3 regions of the Mesorhizobium sp. BR115XR7A genome follow, and region 3 is predicted to be linked to each of the others. Evidence: predicted binding sites of a transcription regulator. Region 3 holds the regulator's gene; each other region holds the start of a gene.
What was found. Region 3 encodes PhoB, which activates phosphate uptake and scavenging genes when phosphate is short. Its sites were predicted from a motif close to TGTCATNNANCTGTCAT; they were not measured.

Region 1 (3,275 bases), on a different contig from region 3:
GGTGGAACCCGCTGCCGGTTTCGCTTGGGCTGTCGATGCAGCTGTACAATTAGCTTTGCCGCTGGCTCCTTTCAGCGACGGATGATCCGCTGCTGCTCCCACCCGTAAAGCCAGTCCAGATCGGCTGCGAGCTTCTCTCCCGGTCGCGCCGCCAGAAACAGATTGCGAGCCAGTGCCACCGGGCCACGGGCATGCCACGCAAGCCGATTGAGCGCGCCGCGACGGATGACCTTGGCGATGCGCGACCGCCGCAGCTCCTCCCAGATGGCGAGGCTTTGCGTCAGGTCGCCGGGGATGTCGGCGACCAGGCTGGCCAGCGTCGCGGCATCCTCGATCGCCATGGCAGCACCTTGCGCCGCGAACGGCGTCATCGCGTGCGCGGCGTCGCCGATCAGCGCGACGCCTTGTGACATAGTCCAGCGTCGCTGCTCGACCGTGTGGATGGGGAAGGCGGTCCACGGGCCAGCGAGTTCCACCAACCGCGCCAGCGCCGGCGCGGAGCGGCGCATGGCGCCTGAAAGGATGGCGGGATCGGCGTGGCGTGACCACCCGTCGGCGATGCGCTCGCCCCGGGTGAAGGCGGCAAGGTTGAAGGCGCTACCCCTGCTCACGGGGTAGGCGACCAAATGAAAGCCGGGATGCAGGAAGGTGGTGACGCAGTCAGGGGAGCCGATCGCGGTGAAGGCTCGCCCCGCCTCGTTGTCTGCGCTCACCGTCGCCCGCCAAGCCAGTTCGCCGGAGAAATGGCTGTTCGCCAAGCCGGCTCCGCTGCCTGGACTGGCAAACCTCCGCACCGCTGACCAGACGCCATCGGCGCCGACCAGCAGAGATCCTTGGGTATCGATGACCTTGCGGCCGACCCCGTCTGTTGTGGTGATAACGAATGAACCGGAGGCCACGCTGCTGATCTGCGCGCCGGTGGTGAGATGGATGTCGGGCAGTTGCGCAACGCGCGCCATCAGGGCGTCTTGCAGATCCGCCCGGTGCGCCACGAGATAGGGCGCCCCCCAGCGTTCCTCGCCGGCTCCGCCAAGCGGCACGCGTGCCAGTTGGCGCAGGCTCGCGGCGTCCTTCAGCACCACGGCTTCCGGCTGGACGGCATTGGCAAGAAGCGTGTCGAGCACGCCAAGCTGGCGAAGGATGCGGGTCGCGTTAGGAGAGAGCTGGATGCCGGCGCCCGCCGCTTCGAGACGCTGCGCCTGTTCGAACACCCTCACGGAATAGCCGCGTTCGGCAAAGGCAATCGCCGCTGTCAGCCCGGCGATGCCAGCCCCGGCGATCATGACCTGCCGGGACCGCGTCGAGCTCATGATCGGAAGGTCAGGCGGCCTGGTCGATGTAGAGGCAGCCCGCCGGCAGCGTTTCGGTCGCCTTCAGCTTCGGCGAATAGCGATAGAGGGTCGAGCAGTAGGGGCAGACTTTCTCATTGTCGTCGCCCATGTCGAGAAAAACATGCGGATGGTCGAAAGGCGGGTTGGCGCCCGTGCACATGAATTCCTTGACTCCGATGTCGATCGCCGGGTGGCCCGCATCGTTCTGGAAATGGGGAATGGAACCGCCTGCCATCGTCGTCTCCTTAACGCAGTCTCTCTGCATCTGGATCATATCAAGTCTGTTTGCAAGTTCGATGAAATCAAACTGTCGCAAAAGCCTGTCAGAGAACTGTCGCAAAAGCCTGCCACAGGATAAGTTAAGCCGGTTAACCGGCTGAGGCGCGCGGAAGAGCAGGAATCATGAACGAACTGAAGCCGGTACAGAGCGAATTCAACAATGTCGCGGCAGCGAGCCCGGAAGGCAATCCGGACCGCTTCGTCAATCGCGAATTCTCCTGGCTGCAGTTCAATCGCCGCGTTCTCGAGGAATCGCTGAACACCCATCACCCGCTTCTGGAGCGCGTCCGCTTCCTGTCGATCTCGGCCGCCAATCTCGACGAGTTCTTCATGGTGCGCGTCGCCGGCCTTGCCGGCCAGGTGCGCGAGGGGATCGTGCTGAAGAGCCCGGACGGACGCACTCCCGAACAGCAGCTCGAACAATTGCTGCGTGAGGTCGAGCGGCTGCAGGAGGACCAGCAGAAGAGCCTGTCGGCACTCACGGTGCTGCTCAACAAGGAAGGCATCGAAAGCATCACCCGCGACGCGCTGACCAAGGACGAGAAGGTCTGGCTGGAAGACCATTTCCAGGAGCAGGTGTTTCCCGTGCTCACCCCGCTGTCGATCGACCCCGCGCATCCGTTCCCGTTCATTCCCAATCTCGGCTTCTCGATGGCGCTGCAGCTTCGCCATCGCAAGAATGGCGAGGAGATGAGCGCGCTCTTGCGCCTGCCGGTGGCGCTGAAGCGCTTCATCCGCCTGCCGGACCGCAAGCACCATGTCCGCTTCATCCCGCTGGAGGAGGCGGTCGGCCTCTACATCGGCAAGCTCTTCCCCGGCTACGAGGTCAAGGGCTCCGGCACGTTCCGCATCATTCGTGACAGCGACATCGAGGTCGAAGAGGAATCGGAAGATCTCGTGCGCCTGTTCGAAACGGCGCTGAAGCGCCGCCGCCGCGGCTCCGTCATCCGCATCGAATTCGACAAGCTGATGCCTGGGGAATTGCGCGATTTCGTCGCCGGCGAGCTTGGCGTCTCGTCGAGCCGCATCAGCGTGCTCACCGGGCCGCTGGCGCTCAGCCAGATCTCCGAGATCGTCTCCGTTCCCCGCGACGACCTGAAATTCATCCCCTACAACCCACGCTTTCCCGAGCGCATCCGCGAGCATGGCGGCGACTGTTTCGCCGCCATTCGCGAGAAGGACATCGTCGTCCATCACCCCTATGAGTCGTTCGACGTGGTGGTGCAGTTCCTGCGCCAGGCGATGGCCGACCCCGAAGTGGTGGCGATCAAGCAGACGCTTTATCGCACCTCCAACGACAGCCCGATCGTGCGTGCTCTGGTCGATGCGGCCGAAGCCGGCAAGTCGGTGACGGCACTGGTCGAGCTCAAGGCGCGTTTCGACGAGGAGGCCAATATCCGCTGGGCGCGCGATCTCGAACGCGCCGGCGTGCAGGTCGTGTTCGGGTTCCTGGAACTCAAGACCCACGCCAAGATGTCGCTGGTGGTGCGGCGCGAGGACGGCAAGCTGCGCAATTACGTCCATCTCGGCACCGGCAACTACCACCCGGTCACCGCGCGCATCTACACCGACCTGTCCTTCTTCACCACCGATCCGACGATCGCCCGCGACGTCGCCCAATTGTTCAATTTCATCACCGGCTATGCCGAGCCGACCGCGGAGATG
Region 2 (3,275 bases), on a different contig from region 3:
ATGCGTCGAGGCAATCCGGTGCTGAAACCTCGCAGCGAAGATGCAGGAAGTGATCGGCCCGCAGACGATCCCGCGCGACGCTGTCCTCGATCGCATCGGCCAGCTTGCGAATGTCGTCCAATGTCAGGTCGGCGTCCTCGTCCATGCCGACGCGCAAGGCATCGAGCACGGTCGTGATGCCGGCGGTCGCCACCTGCGCGTCATGGGCGAGCACCGCGGCGATCGGGTTCCAGCGCACTTTCGGCCGCGGCGCATAATGGCCCTCGAGATGGTCGGTGTGGAGTTCGACCAGCCCTGGAATGATAAAGTCGCCGCCCATGTCCTCGCCGGTTCGGGCAGCATCGCCATCGATGCCGGCGATCAAGCCATCGCGCAGCACCAGTGACCCTTCGACGATCTCGTCGGCAAGAACGATGCGGGCGTTGGAAAGAACAGTTTCGGCGGTCATTGCGGGTAGTCCTTGGTTCTTGCAGTCGGGTTTCGTTCAGGCGGTTTTCCGGGCCGGGCGGCGTCCGAGCGCGTGCTGGGAAAGCACCATGAATGGCGCGCCGGGTTCGGGTTCGACGAACAATGTCAGCGCATCCACCAGCACGGGCTGGCGCAACACATCGGCGAAAAGGCTGTCGATGGCGGCGCGCAGGCGAGGGCTTTCCTGTGGGCCGGCCCGGCCGGACAGGGTCATGTGGAAGCGGAAGGTCTCGAAGACATAGGGATAGCCCCATTGGCAGAGATTGCGAAACTCGGCCGGCTTCAGCGAATCCGGGCTGCGCCGCTCGATCTCGGCCTCTGACAGCGGTGCGCGAAACCGGTCGAAATCGCGTACCACATTGTCGGCGAAGCGGTTGAGCGGCGGCAGCGGCCCTTCCGGCACCAGCGCGAAGAAGCTGTCGATCTGGCTGACGATAAGGCGCGGGATCGTGACGACAGGCGTAACCTCGGCAAAATGATCCAGCGCCGCGCGCAGCGAGGTCTCGGTCTCCGTGGCAGCCAGATGGAAGGGCGCCTTCAGCGTCGCGTGAAAGCCATAGCGGCGTGCCGAGGCCGTGTGGAAGGCCACTTCCGCTGCCGACAGATCGGCAACGGCCTCAACCGGCCTGGTCGCGGCACCGAAGGGATCGCGGCCTAGCCAGTCGGCGGCGATGCGCGCCAGCGGCTCGTCCTGCCGGGGGGTGAAATAAATCGCATAACGCATGGGAAGTCCTCGTCAGAACCGTTGCCATAGGTGATTTCCATGACGGATTGACGAAGCTTTGACGGGTTTTAGAAGGCAAATCGGCCCCTGGGGTCCTTAGCCGACGATTTTTCCCAGCTGGACCAATAAGTTCGGCCGGAAACGCGAGACGGTCAGGCCTTCATCAACCATTCGTGCTCGGGCGCATTGTGGAATTTCCAGGTCCGCTTCGGTCCGGCCATCACATTGAGATAATAGAGGTCATAGCCGTGGCAGGCGGCACAGGGGTGATAGCCCTTGGGCACCAGCACCACATCGCCGTCCTCGATCGCCATGGCTTCGTCCAGCGCGCGATGTCCGCTTTTGTCGGCATCGGTGTAGACGCGCTGGAAGGCAAAGCCCTGCGGCGGGTTGAGGCGATGGTAGTAGGTTTCCTCGAGATAGGATTCGGCAGGCAGATTGTCCTGGTCGTGCTTGTGCGGCGGGTAGCTCGACGTGTGACCGCCGGGCGTGATGACCTCGACGACCAGCAACGAGTCGGCCGGCTGGCCTTCCGGCAGGATGTTGGTGACGTAACGCGTATTGGTGCCCTTGCCGCGCACCTCCTGGCCGAGATCGTCCGGTCCGATCACCCGGACCGGCAGGCCACCGCCAAGACCAGGCGCCGAGCAGACGCCAAGTTCCAGCTCGGTATCGGCCGTTACAGACCAGTCCGATCCCTGCGGCACGTAGACCGACCACGGCTTGCCATCGAAGGGCGACATGCGCTCGCCGAGCAGGCCGAGATCCTTGCCGCCGGCTTTCGCGGTACCCTTGCCGGTCACGAACACCAGGCAGACTTCGCGGTCGTCCGTCTTTCCCGAGGCGCTTTCGCCCGGCTTCAGCCGATGCAGGTCGAAACCGACATAGGTCCAGCCGGCGCTTTTCGGCGTCACATGGGCGACGCGGCCATGGCCCTTGTCGGCCTTGACGAGCAGTTTCGACATTTTGTCTCTCCTATCCTAGCCTTCCAACTTCGTCATCCTAGGGCGGAGCAGGAGCGAAGCTCCTGCTCCGCCCTAGGATGACGAAGCGAGGGGCGTTTCGGCCAATCGCCGACGTGTGCGATCCGTTACGCTCGCAGTATCCAATCCACAAAACTGCTCGCGCCATGGACCGCTTATTCCTTCGGATCGGCCGGAGGCTTCGTCTCGTCGGCCGGCTTATAAAGATAAAAAAATTGCCAGGCGCCGTAGCCGGCAAAGCCGAGCGCGATGACGCCCCAGAACGGCGTGCCGGTGGCGAACTCGATGACCGACCAGATGAGGCAGACCGCGACGACGGCGACACGCCGCCACAATGGCCGGAAGAAGGGGTGCTCGGAATCTTTCATCTGGCCAGCCTACAGCAAGCCCGGCCTGGCGAGAACCCGATCAGGCATTCGGAAACCCTTGCGTCTCCACCGTGTAGCCGGCTGATGTCATCACCCGCATCAGCTCCTTGTGGCCAACCTGCGCCATCTTCAGCGGCGGGTTCTTCTTCGGGTCCTGCTCGGCTTCGACCACGAACCAGCCTTCATAGCCGTGGTCGGCGAACCGCTGCACGATGGCGCCGAAATCGAGCGAACCGTCGCCCGGCACGGTGAAGGCGCCGCGCGCCACGGCATCGAGGAAGGACTGCTTCGTACGGTCGAGCTTCTCGATCACACCCATGCGCACGTCCTTCACATGGACGTGGCTGATGCGCTTGTGGTGATGGTCGATGGCGCGCAGCACGTCGCCGCCGGCAAAGGCGAGGTGTCCGGCATCGAGCAGCAGTGGGATGCCTTCGCCGGAATGGCGCATGAAGGCGTCGAGCTCCGGCTCGGTCTCGACCACGGCCGCCATGTGATGGTGATAGGACAGCGGCATGCCTTGCTCGGCGCACCATTCGCCGAATTCGGTCAGGCGCCGCGCGTAGGCCTTCATCTCGTCGCCAGTGAGCTTCGGCTTGGTGGCGAGCGGCTTGGAACGGTCGCCCTGGATCGAGCGGCCGACCTCGCCATAGACGATGCAGGGCGCGTCGACTGCCTTGAACAGGTCGATCATCGGCTGGATGCGGTCCTTGTTGGCAGCCATCTCCTCAT
Region 3 (3,275 bases):
CCTGTCGGGCGGCCAGCAGCAGCGGCTTTGCATCGCCCGCACCGTGGCGGTCAAGCCGGAGGTCATCCTGCTCGACGAACCGGCCTCGGCGCTCGACCCATTGTCGACCGCCAAGATCGAGGAATTGATCGACGAGTTGCAGGCCGACTACACGATCGTCATCGTCACCCACAACATGCAGCAGGCCGCGCGCGTGTCGAAGCAGACGGCTTTCATGTATCTGGGCGAGCTGGTCGAATTCGACAAGACCGAGAAAATCTTCACGTCGCCTCGCGAGAAGCGCACGCAGGACTATATCACCGGCCGCTTCGGCTGATCTCACGCATACGAGGACCAGGATCATGGCCGAACACACAGTCGCAGCCTTCGACGAGGATCTCGGACAGATCAGCAGGCTGATCAGCGACATGGGCGATCTCGCCGGCACGATGGTCGGCGGCGCCACCAAGGCGCTGCTGAATTCCGACAACGCGCTGGCACAGCGCGTCGTCTCCGACGACGCCATCATGGACGCACGCCAGCGCGAACTCGATGATCGCGCCATCACCCTGATCGCCAAGCGCCAACCGATGGCCGACGATCTGCGTCATGTCGTCGGCTCGATCCGCATGGCGGGCGATCTCGAACGCATCGGCGACCTTGCCAAGAACATTGCCAAGCGCGTCGGCTCCGTCGGCCTCACCGCCACGCCGCGCGACCTGTCGCATTCCATCGACTCCATGGCGCAGCTGGTGCTGATCCAGGTGCAGGGCGTGGTCGAGGAATATGCGGCCGGCGATGCCGCCGCCCTCGCCAAGCTCAGGAATGACGACGAACGCATCGACGTCAAATACACCTCGGTGTTCCGCGAACTCCTGACCTACATGATGGAGGATCCCCGCAACATCACGGCTTGCACGCATCTTTTGTTCTGCGCCAAGAATCTCGAACGCATCGGCGACCATGTGACCAACATCGCCGAGAATGCGTATTATGTGCTGACCGGCACGCAACTGCCCGCCAACCGTCCGAAGCAGGACGAGACGGCGATGTCGGTGCCGGCGGCTTGACGGCAGGGATGATCGACCGATGATCGCGCCACGCATCATGGTGGTGGAGGACGAGGAGCCGCTGGGCGTGCTCCTCCGCTACAACCTGGAGTCCGAGGGTTACCAGGTCGAGGTGGTGACACGCGGCGACGAAGCCGAGATACGCCTCCAGGAAAACGTGCCCGACCTCCTGGTGCTCGACTGGATGGTGCCGGCGGTTTCCGGCATCGAACTCTGTCGGCGCCTGCGCATGCGGCCCGAGACGGAGCGACTGCCGATCATCATGCTGACGGCGCGTGGCGAGGAGAGCGATCGCGTGCGCGGCCTCTCGACCGGCGCCGACGACTATCTGGTCAAGCCGTTCTCGACGCCGGAATTCATGGCCCGGGTCAAGGCGCTGCTGCGCCGCGCCAAGCCGGAAGTGCTGTCCAGCGTGCTCAAGGTCGGCGACATCGTGCTCGACCGCGAATCGCACCGGGTCTATCGCAAGAAGAGCGAGATCCGGCTCGGACCGACCGAGTTCCGGCTGCTCGAATTCATGATGCGCCATCCTGGCCGCGTGTTCTCGCGCAGCCAGTTGCTCGACAATGTCTGGGGCGAGACGATCTACATCGACGAGCGCACCGTGGATGTGCATGTCGGGCGCCTTCGCAAGGCGGTCAACAATGGCCGCATGCCCGATGTGATACGCACCATCCGTGGCGCAGGCTACGCAATTCGCGAGGATTGAGATCAGGCCACGTTCTTGCCGGATCTCACCTGCACGCCCGGCGCGAAAATCTCCTGGTCGACGAAGGTGAGCGCGCGCATGGCGCAGCCCTCGCGGATCAGCGGCAATTCGTTCGGCTCTGTATCGAAGGAAATCGATTTCGAATGCTGGCCGCCGGCGGTCTGGGCGATGGCCTCACGCAAGGCCGGCTCGATCAGATCGAAGGCGGCGGCGCTGACGCCGACCATCGCAACCGGCGCCGGATCGATCAGCGCGAACAAGCTGCCAAGCCCATAGCCTAGCGCCTCGCCGGCCTTGCGATAGGCCTCGCGCTCCGGTCCGTCTCTTTCGCGCGCCGTGGCCGCCAATGCGCGCATGTCGGCGTCGCTGACGTCGACCGGTTTGGCGTCCTCACCCATCTGTCCTGCATTACGCCAGATGGCATAGTTGCCGGCATAGGCCTCGACGCAGCCGCGCCGCCCGCAGCGGCAGAGCGCGCCGCCGGGGCGATGGATCATGTGGCCGAACTCGCCGCCCGAGGAATGGGTGCCGGTGAACAGCTCGCCCTTCAGCACTAGGCCCATGCCGATGCCGTGCGAGAGCAGGATGGCGATGAAGTCGTCGCGGTAGCGCTCGGGGTCGCGCCAGCGCAGCGCCACAGCCATCATGTTGCAGTCGTTCTCCATGGTGGCGGGGATGCCGAATTCGGCTTCGAGTATATCGGCGAAGGCAATGTCCGTCTGCGGCGTGATCGGCGACCACAGCATGGCGCGCGCCTCGGTGTCGGTGATGCCCTGGATCGCCAGCGCGATGCGGGCAATGCTGGCGACATCGAGGTCGGGATCCTCGAGGCGGCGCCGGACGATGGCCACGCATTCGCCGATCAGCGCCTCGCGCGACATGGTCAGCGTGTCCAGCCGGCGCTGCTCCTCCGATATCACCTGGCCGGCGTAGTCGATGACGGCGACGGAGAGGAAATTCAGCGACAGCACCACGGTCATGACCGCCGCGGCCTCGGGGTTGAGACAAAGGCCCACCTGCGGCCGGCCGCGTTTCAGTGAGCCGGCCTCGTTCGGCTTGCCTTCGCTCAGGATACCTTCGCCGATCAGATCGGCTGATATCGCCGATATGGTCGAGTGGCTCAGGGCGGTGGTGGCGGCGATCTCAGTGCGCGAGGGCTGGCCACCCCGGCGCACGGCTCCAATCACCATTGCACGGTTGCGCCGGCGCAGATCGTCGTGGCGGATTCCGACCGACATCATTCCCTCCCCGTCGCCGTGGTTCTTGACGCCCCCTCGAACACCTCCGGCAACGGGTCGAATACTGGCAGAAGCGGCTGGGGCTGTCATTTATTTATTGCGGGGCTCGAAAAAAGGCTTCTGGCACCTCAAAATGCGTCAGAATCAATGTTGACAGTGCTCAGGCGATGGACCAGTGTTTTTTCGAGGCTCGAAAAAATAGGGCCTTTGTGCCGGCCTTAGGGCCAGTTTGGTCGCGCCACACGCGGGCGCAGGGAGGATATCATGAAGAGATTCACA

Region 1: a site for PhoB is predicted at 1,653-1,669, ahead of LB557_RS03280 (RNA degradosome polyphosphate kinase). Genes of this name have one in related genera too.
Region 2: a site for PhoB is predicted at 1,232-1,248, ahead of LB557_RS14355 (DUF1045 domain-containing protein). Genes of this name have one in related genera too.

Annotation. Positions count from the first base shown of each region.
Region 1 covers NZ_JAIUHW010000001.1:615,225-618,499, reverse strand. The annotation lists gene LB557_RS03295 (TIGR02117 family protein) at 1-53, shown strand, start outside; gene LB557_RS03290 (FAD-dependent monooxygenase) at 72-1,310, opposite strand; gene LB557_RS03285 (zinc-finger domain-containing protein) at 1,321-1,566, opposite strand; gene LB557_RS03280 (RNA degradosome polyphosphate kinase) at 1,734-3,275, shown strand, end outside.
Region 2 covers NZ_JAIUHW010000006.1:54,829-58,103, reverse strand. The annotation lists gene LB557_RS14360 (alpha-D-ribose 1-methylphosphonate 5-triphosphate diphosphatase) at 1-448, opposite strand, end outside; gene LB557_RS14355 (DUF1045 domain-containing protein) at 485-1,192, opposite strand; gene iolB (5-deoxy-glucuronate isomerase) at 1,345-2,157, opposite strand; gene LB557_RS14345 (DUF3329 domain-containing protein) at 2,331-2,543, opposite strand; gene iolE (myo-inosose-2 dehydratase) at 2,584-3,275, opposite strand, start outside.
Region 3 covers NZ_JAIUHW010000005.1:237,495-240,769, reverse strand. The annotation lists gene pstB (phosphate ABC transporter ATP-binding protein PstB) at 1-316, shown strand, start outside; gene phoU (phosphate signaling complex protein PhoU) at 342-1,049, shown strand; gene phoB (phosphate regulon transcriptional regulator PhoB) at 1,069-1,758, shown strand; gene LB557_RS12880 (ROK family protein) at 1,761-2,996, opposite strand; gene xylF (D-xylose ABC transporter substrate-binding protein) at 3,261-3,275, shown strand, end outside.